One region of the Variovorax sp. P1_H2 genome, then DNA from elsewhere that is predicted to be linked to it. Evidence: predicted binding sites of a transcription regulator. Region 1 holds the regulator's gene; the other holds the start of a gene.
The links. Region 1 encodes sigma-54, which starts transcription at its own class of promoters, with help from an activator protein. Its sites were predicted from a motif close to TGGCANGNAANCTGCTTT; they were not measured.

Region 1 (4,497 bases):
CGCCGCGCGGTCATGCGCCGCCTGATCGGCGCCACGCCTAGCGACGAGAGCAGCGGTCCGCTGATCGTCTATGACCAGAGCAACGACACCTTCACGGTGAATGGCGCGTCGCTGCCGCCGAACGCCGGCGTGGCGACCCAGCCGAGCGGCCGCGTGAAGGCCATCCTGACGCCCAAGCCGGCGACCGTGCCGGCCGCGGCGCCGACGGCCGGCGCCGCCAAGCCCGCCGCCACGCCGGCGCCGGGCAATAGCCTGCGTGCCACCACCACGCTCGGCGGAGACTTCAAGAAGTGATCGAAGCAGCCGGAATCAGTGCCAGCGACGGCCAGCCGGGCAGCCGGCTGGAGGCGCGCAGCCTGCAAAAGAGCTATGGCAGCCGCAAGGTCGTCAAGGACGTGTCGCTGGCCGTGCAGAAGGGCGAAGTGGTCGGCCTGCTGGGCCCCAACGGCGCCGGCAAGACCACCTCCTTCTACATGATCGTCGGGCTGGTGCGGGCCGACGCCGGCGAGATCATGATCGACGGCGAGCCGATCGCCCACATGCCGATCCATCGCCGCGCGCGCATGGGCCTGAGCTATCTGCCGCAGGAGGCCTCGATCTTCCGCAAGCTGACGGTCGAGGAAAACGTGCGCGCCGTGCTCGAGCTGCAGAGCGAGCCCGACGAGCAGGGCCGCATGGTGTCGCTCGGCAAGGCGCGCATGGAAGAGCGTCTCGCCGAACTGCTGGCCGACCTGCGGGTCGACCACCTGCGCGATTCGCCGGCGCTGTCGCTGTCCGGCGGCGAGCGCCGCCGGGTCGAGATCGCGCGGGCRCTGGCGACCCAGCCGCGCTTCATCCTGCTGGACGAACCCTTCGCGGGCATCGACCCGATCGCCGTGATCGAGATCCAGCGGATCATCAACTTCCTGAAGGAGCGCGGCATCGGCGTGCTCATCACCGACCACAACGTGCGTGAAACGCTGGGCATCTGCGATCACGCGTTCATCATCAGCGACGGGCACGTGCTGGCACAAGGCACGCCTTCGGAGATCGTCGACAACACCGAGGTACGGCGCGTGTACCTGGGCGAACACTTCCGGATGTAGGAGCCCAATCTCGATGAAGCAGGGGCTTTCGCTTCGCGTCTCCCAGCACCTGGCGCTCACGCCGCAGCTGCAGCAGTCGATCCGGCTGCTGCAACTGTCCACGCTCGAGCTGAGCCAGGAAGTCGAACAGATGCTCGACGACAACCCGTTCCTCGAGCGCACTGCCGAGGAGGCGGCGCGCGAGGAATTCGGCCTGGAATCGGCGGATGCGCCGGTGCGCGACGAGGATCGGCAGGCCGAAGTCGAGGGCGATTTCGCGCCGGGTCCGTCGGCGCCGGCCGAAGTCGCGGTCGCCGCGTCCGAAACCGAGACGGCCACCGCCGACGCCGTCGACGCCGAGCCCGACTGGGAAGGCGACGGCACGGTCGACCTGGCGCCCGACGACAGCGAATGGGGCGGCGACGCCCCGGCGCGCACCAACAACCTGGGCGACGACGAGCGCACCGACGCCACCGAGCTGGCGCGCAGCCAGGAGTCGCTGCAATCCTTCCTGCACCGGCAGGCGCTGGGCCTGCGGCTCAGCGAGACCGATTGCGCCGCGCTGCGCTTCCTGATCGAGTCGCTCAACGACGACGGCTACCTCGAGGATTCGCTGCCGGCCCTGGCTTCGGGCCTGGCCGGCGACGACAACGACCAGTTCGACGACCTGGTGCACCACTTCCAGGTCGCGCTCGGCCTGCTGCAGAGCCTGGAGCCGGTCGGTGTCGGCGCCCGCAACCTCGGCGAGTGCCTGACGATCCAGCTGCGCGCGCTGGCGCATCCCGGCGAGAGCGCCGACGAGGCGCAGGTGCGCGAGACGGCCATCGCGATCTGCAAGCAGCCGATGGAGCTGCTGGCGCGGCGCGACTTCAAGCGGCTCGCGACCCTCACGCGCAGCAACGAGGAAGAGGTTCGCGCGGCCCTGCAGCTGATCGCCAGGCTCGAGCCCAAGCCCGGCCGCCGCTTCGTCGACGTCGAACGCAACGTCGTGATCCCCGACGTGATCGTCACGCGCATCGGCAACGGCACCCACACCAAGTTCCGCGTCATGCTGAACCCCGAGGTCATGCCGCGGCTGCGCGTGCACGACATCTACGCCGGCGCGCTCAAGCAGCACAAGGGCGAAGGCAGCCAGGCGCTGTCGCAGCGGCTGCAGGAGGCGCGCTGGTTCATCAAGAACATCCAGCAGCGCTTCGACACCATCCTGCGGGTGTCGAACGCGATCGTCGAGCGGCAGAAGAGCTTCTTCGTGCACGGCGAGCTGGCGATGCGGCCGCTGGTGCTGCGCGAGATCGCCGACGAGCTCGGCCTGCACGAGTCGACCATCAGCCGCGTGACCACCGCCAAGTACATGGCGACGCCCTACGGCACGGTCGAGCTCAAGTACTTCTTCGGCTCGGCGCTTGGCACCGAGACCGGCGGCAATGCATCGAGCACCGCGGTGCGGGCGCTGATCAAGCAGTTCGTCAGCGCCGAGGACCTCAAGAAGCCGCTGTCGGACAGTCAGATCTCCGAAATGCTCAAGGAGCAGGGGATCGAATGCGCGCGCCGCACGGTGGCGAAATACCGCGAGGCCCTGCGCATCGCGCCGGCCAATCTGCGCAAGGCACTCTAGCGATGCCTCGCGGCGCGGGCCTGGCGGTGCGCGGGCGGCGGCTCGGCGCGGCACTGATGGCGGCGCCTCTGCTGGCCGGCGGCTGCGCCATGCTGCCGGCCGAGTTCGAGCGCCAGCCATCGAGCGCGATCGCGGCCTCCGCGGCCACCACGCTGGGGCGGATCGCCAAGGCCTCCTCGCCCGATCCCGACCTGAGCGGCTTCCGGCTGATGCCCGGCGGCGACTTCGCGCTCGACACGCGCTTGCAGCTGGCGCGCCGCGCCGAGCGCACGCTGGACGTCCAGTACTACCAGATCGAGAACGACGAGACCGGCCGCTACTTCCTGCGCAGCCTGCGCGACGCGGCGCTGCGCGGCGTGCGCGTGCGGCTCTTGATGGACGACCTCTACACCTCCGGCGAGGACGAGCTGCTGCTGGCGCTGGCCGCGACGCCGAACCTCGAGCTGCGCCTGTTCAATCCGTTCCCGGCCGGGCGCGGCAGCATGGTGCAGCGCTTCTCGAGTTCGCTGTTCGATTTCGACCGCGTCAACCGCCGGATGCACAACAAGCTCTTCATCGCCGACGGCGCGATGGCGGTGGCGGGCGGGCGCAACATCGGCAGCCAATATTTCGCGCGGACCGCGGGCGCGAACTTCCTGGACATCGACACCTTCGTCGCCGGTGCGCTGGCGAAGCGCCTGGGCAGCCTCTTCGATCTCTACTGGAACAGCCCCTACGTGCGGCCGATCGGCACCGTGGTCGCTTCCTCGCTGACGCCCGAGGAACTGCAGCGGCGCTTCGAGCAGGCCACCGGCCCCGCCAACACCCCGGCGCCGCGGCCGCCGGCGCCGAACGACGTCCTGGGCTACGCGCCGCTGGGGCCGGAGCTGAAGGACGGCGCCCGGCTCGACCTGATCTGGACCCTGGCCGAGGCCTATGCCGACTCGCCCGACCGCGTGGTCGGCAAGACCGTGTCCTACGGGGGCGTGCCGCTGCTCGATGTCGACAGCGTGCGCTACAACGTGATCGAGCAGATGCGGCGCTCGCGTTCCGAAGTCACGCTGGTGTCGCCCTACCTGATCCCGGGCAAGGCCGGGCTCGAGGTGATGCGCGAGGTCCGCGGCCGCGGGGTCCGGATCAGCGTCGTCACCAATTCGCTCGCGGCCACCGACGAGCCGCTGGTCCACACCGGCTACCGGCGCTACCGGCCCGACATGCTGCGGCTCGGCGTCGAGATCCACGAGCTGAGCTCGGCGCGCACCAAGCGCAGCGTGCGGCTCGGGCTGTTCGGCTCGCAGGTCGGCCGGCTGCATGCGAAGGCGGCGATCTTCGACCGCCGCGCGCTGTTCCTGGGTTCGATGAACTTCGACCCGCGCTCGGACAACCACAACACCGAGATCGGCCTCTTCATCGCCAGCCCCGAGATGGCGCAGCAGATGCTCAAGCTGCTCGACGTGCTGAAGCAGCAGGGCGCCTACCGGGTGCGCTTTGCCGAAGGCAGCGAAGGTCTCGAATGGGTCACGATGGAAGACGGTGCCGACCCGGTGCTCACCGTCGAGCCCGACGCGGGCCTGTGGGACCGCGTGATGCTGGAACTGCTCGCGCCGCTGGCGCCGGAGAGCCTGCTGTAGAACCCGCGGGCCCCGGGCCCGCGCGCCGCTTCACTGGATGTTGACCGCCTCGACCTGCACCAGCAGCCTGACCTTGTCCTCGAAGCCGAAGGCCAGGCCCCAGTTGATGCCCCACTGGCTGCGCTCGACCGTGGTCTCGAAGTCGCCGCCGCAGATCTGGCGGTTGATCAGCGGGCTCAGGTAGCAGTTGAAGCGGTTGGCCTTGAGC
Region 2 (4,497 bases), on a different contig from region 1:
GGCGAGGGACTGCTTCGTGCTCTTGGCCTGGTAGAAGTTCCACTGGTTCGAGGCCTCGGTCTTCTTGATGCCCGCGTTGTTCTTGTAGAGGCCCGCGCTGGCCTGGGTGTGGCCGCCCATGTAGGCGAATATCGCCCCGACCGTGGCGATGACCGCGGTGCACACCGCGATCTGGCTGGTCATGCTCTTGCGGCCGGTGCCGTCACCGGCGTCCGAATGGTGGGTCTCGTGCGAACCGGCGTGCTCGAGCTCGTGGTCGTGCGGGCCATGCACGTGAAAGCCGCTTCCTGACATAGGGGTCTCCGAATCAATTGAATAAATGGGCGCGGCGCAAGTATGCCCAGCCTGAAGCGGGGTCCTGTCAGCCGCGCGAGACCTCGATGCTGTACAGCCCCCAGGGGCACAGCGCGAAGCGCTCCTTGAGCGGCTTGTCCTTGAAGGCCGCGAGCGTGTCGGCTTCGTAGATGGCCCACTGCGGGCCCAGCCCGCCGAGCGCGAGCGGCACGCCGTCCATCTCGGTGGCGACGATCATGCGGAAGCTGCGTGCGTCGGCCATGCGCAGCGGCACGACATAGCCGTCCACGGCACGAAGGCCGAGCATCGCATCGCCGGCCACGCCCACCGACTCCAGCACGCTGGTGAGCAACGGGCCGGAAAGCGCATGCATCCTGGCGTCGTACTCGAGCGTCGCCTTGATCCGGACGACCGGCAGGCGGCGCAGGGCTTCGGCGTCGAGCACGTACGCCTTGTCGAACTTGACGCCGTGCTTGGTCATCAACTGGTCGAGCGACGGATCGACCGGACCGCGGTTGGTCTTGCCGACCCCCCCGCTGACGGTCAGCAGACCCGGGCCCTTCGGGACCGGGTCGGCCGCGAGGGCGCGCGTGGCAGGCAGCAGCCCGGCAAGGGTTGCGGTACCGAGAAAGCGTCGTTTGTTCATCGGGCGATTGTGGGGGGATGGGCGCGCCTCAGGCCTGTTTGCGCAGGAACACATGCGTGGCCCGCTCGCCGGCGACGCTCTCCGCGCACGTGTAGCCCAAGGCAGGCAGGTCGAGACCCTGGAAGAGCGGCTCCCCGGCCCCGAGCAGCACGGGCCGCACGGCCAGGTGCAGCTCGTCGATCAGCCCCGCGCTCAGGTACTGCCGCACCGTGGACACGCCGCCGCCGAGGCGAACATCGAGGCCGCCCGCCGCGGCCTTCGCCTGCGCCAGCGCCGCATGGATGCCTTCGGTGACGAAGCGGAACTCCGTGCCGCCGGCCATCGCGAGCGGCGCGCGCGCATGGTGCGTGAGCACGAACACCGGCGTGTGATACGGCGGCTCGTCGCCCCACCAGCCCTTCCAGCTGTCGTCCGGCCAGGGTCCGCGCACCGGGCCGAACATGTTGCGCCCAAGGATCCACGCGCCGATGCCGTCGAAGCCCTGCTCCGCGATGCGGTTGTCGATGCCGTGCTCGCCATCGGCCTCGCCCTGCATCCGGCGCCACAGGCGGGTGGGAAAGAACCATTCCATCAACTCGGGGCCGCGCAGGCCGAGCGGGTTCTGCAGGTCCTGGCCCGGGCCGGCGCCGTAGCCGTCGAGGGAGATGGCGAAACTCTGGACGCGGAGTCTGGACATGGGGGTTCCTTGAACTTCAGCAGGGGGCGACCCATTTTCCGCTACCGGACCCGACAGCGACATCCATCCTGCCTGGCGCGCCGCACCAATCCGGCGACCCATGCGCCACAACGGCGCGCCGCGCCCTCCCTTGCCGACCGATCGAGCCTGATTCCGGGCCGAAAGCCCTCCGAGCGCCCGGCACGGTTGTTGCTTGACACCTTCCACTGTTCCGCCGGCACCGCTGCCGCGGATTTTTGCAGTGCCTCCGCTAATGACGGCGGGATTCGAGCGAACCGAGAGCGACGACGCTGGCGGTTCGCCTGTTCCAACCCAATTCGCATCCGTTCCACGCGGGGGCCCACTGCAGGCTGTCTTTCCGACAGCCTTTCCTGTGGTCTGCACCCCGTCAGGAGACCGGCTGCGTGCAGGATCCGACATGAAGATCGCAGTGATTGGCCACGGCATGGTGGGCCACAAGTTCCTCGAGCAACTCCACGAGCTCGACCTCGCCGGTGCACAGGTCACCGTGCTGTGCGAGGAGCCGCGCCCGGCCTACGACCGGGTGCACCTGTCCGAATTCTTCGCCGGCAAGACGGCCGAAGACCTGTCGCTGGTCGAACCCGGCTTCTTCGAGCGCAGCGGCTTCACGCTGCGCCTGGCCGCCCGGGCCGTGGCCATCGAGCGGCGCAACAACACCGTCACCACCGCCGACGGCGAGGTGGTGCACTACGACAAGCTGGTGCTGGCCACCGGCTCGTCGCCCTTCGTGCCGGCGGTGCCCGGCCGCGACCGGCCCCACTGCTTCGTCTACCGCACCATCGGGGACCTCGAAGCCATGAAGGCCTGCGGCGCCCGCTCGAAGAGCGGCGTGGTCGTGGGCGGCGGCCTGCTGGGCCTCGAGTGCGCCAAGGCGCTGCGCGACATGGGCCTCGAAACCCACGTCGTCGAATTCGCGCCGCGGCTGATGGCCGTGCAGGTCGACGAAGGCGGCGGGCGGGCGCTGCGCAACAGCATCGAGGCCCTGGGCGTGCACGTGCACACCGGCCGCAACACGGTGGAGATCACCGACGGCGCGGCCGCGCGGCACCGCATGGTGTTCGCCGACGGCACCCACCTCGAGACCGACATGATCGTGTTCTCCGCCGGCATCCGCCCGCGCGACGAACTCGCGCGCCAGTGCGTGCTGGCGGTCGGCCCGCGCGGCGGCGTGGCGATCGACAGCCACTGCCGCACCAGCGACCGCGACGTCTATGCGATCGGCGAATGCGCCTCGTGGAACGAACAGACCTTCGGCCTCGTCGCGCCGGGCTACGAGATGGCCCGCGTGGCCGCGAAGCACATCGCCGGGCAGGACGACGCCGCCTTCACCGGCGCCGACATGAGCACCAAGCTCAAGCTGATGGGCGTGGACGTGGCCAGCATCGGCGACGCGCACGGCAAGACGCCGAAGTCGCGCGCCTACCAGTACATCAACGAGCACAAGCAGATCTACAAGAAGATCGTGGTCAGCGAGGACGGCAAGCAGCTTCTGGGCGCGGTGCTGGTCGGCGATGCGGCCGAGTACGGCACCCTGCTGCAGATGGCGCTCAACGGCATCGCGCTGCCGGCCGATCCGGAGTTCCTGATCCTGCCGTCGAGCGACGGCAAGGCCAGGCCCGGGCTCGGCGTCGACTCGCTGCCCGACAGCGCCCAGATCTGCTCGTGCAACAGCGTCACCAAGGGGCAGATCTGTACGGCGGTCGGCGATGGCGCGTGCACCACCGCCGAACTGAAGGCCTGCACCAAGGCCGGCGCCACCTGCGGCGGCTGCGTGCCGCTGGTCACGCAGGTGATGAAGGCCGAGATGGCGAAGCGCGGCCTGGCGGTCAACAACCACCTCTGCGAGCACTTCCCCTACTCGCGCCAGGAGCTGTACCACCTGGTGCGCGTCGGCGAGATCCGCAGCTTCGAGGACCTGCTCGCGAAGCACGGCAAGGGCCTGGGCTGCCACATCTGCAAGCCCACCGCCGCCAGCATCTTCGCGTCGTGCTGGAACGAGTTCGTGCTCAAGAAAGACCTGGCCGCGCTGCAGGACAGCAACGACTACTTCCTCGGCAACATCCAGAAGGACGGCAGCTACTCCGTGGTGCCGCGCATGCCCGGCGGCGAGGTCACGCCCGAAGGGCTGATCGCGGTCGGCCAGGTGGCGAAGAAATACGGCCTCTACACCAAGATCACCGGCGGCCAGCGCGTGGACCTGTTCGGCGCCCGCGTGGAGCAGCTGCCGGCGATCTGGGAGGAACTGATCGCCGCCGGCTTCGAATCCGGCCATGCGTACGGGAAGTCGCTGCGCACCGTGAAGAGCTGCGTCGGCTCGACCTGGTGCCGCTTCGGCGTGGCCGACAGCGTGGGCCTGGCGGTCGAGCTGGAGAACCGCTACAAGGGTCTGCGCGCACCGCACAAGATCAAGTTCGGCGTCTCGGGCTGCACCCGCGAATGCGCCGAAGCACAGGGCAAGGACGTCGGCATCATCGCCACCGACCGCGGCTGGAACCTCTACGTGTGCGGCAACGGCGGCATGAAGCCGCGCCACGCCGAGCTGATCGCCTCGGACCTCGGCAAGGAAGAGATGATCCGGCTGATCGACCGCTTCCTGATGTTCTACGTGCGCACGGCCGACCGCCTGCAGCGCACCAGCACCTGGCGCGACAACCTCGAAGGCGGCCTGGACTACCTGAAGGGCGTGCTCATCGAGGACACGCTCGGACTCGGCGCCGAGCTCGAAGCCCAGATGCAGCACGTGGTCGACACCTACCAGTGCGAGTGGAAGACCGCGGTGAACGACCCGGCGACGCGCCAGCGCTTCCGCTCCTTCGTCAACAGCGAGAAGCCCGACGAGCACATCGTCTTCGTGCAGGAG

Region 2: a site for sigma-54 is predicted at 1,795-1,812, ahead of nirB (nitrite reductase large subunit NirB). Genes of this name have one in related genera too.

The regions. Positions count from the first base shown of each region.
Region 1 is NZ_JBFUCJ010000157.1:5,739-10,235, reverse strand. Features, by position in the region: gene lptA (lipopolysaccharide transport periplasmic protein LptA) at 1-294, shown strand, start outside; gene lptB (LPS export ABC transporter ATP-binding protein) at 291-1,085, shown strand; gene AC1D2E_RS32270 (RNA polymerase factor sigma-54) at 1,099-2,679, shown strand; gene AC1D2E_RS32265 (phospholipase D family protein) at 2,682-4,289, shown strand; gene AC1D2E_RS32260 (YceI family protein) at 4,320-4,497, opposite strand, start outside.
Region 2 is NZ_JBFUCJ010000012.1:39,788-44,284, forward strand. Features, by position in the region: gene AC1D2E_RS06875 (DUF4337 domain-containing protein) at 1-294, opposite strand, end outside; gene AC1D2E_RS06880 (putative pterin-binding protein) at 362-940, opposite strand; gene AC1D2E_RS06885 (dihydrofolate reductase family protein) at 969-1,616, opposite strand; gene nirB (nitrite reductase large subunit NirB) at 2,035-4,497, shown strand, end outside.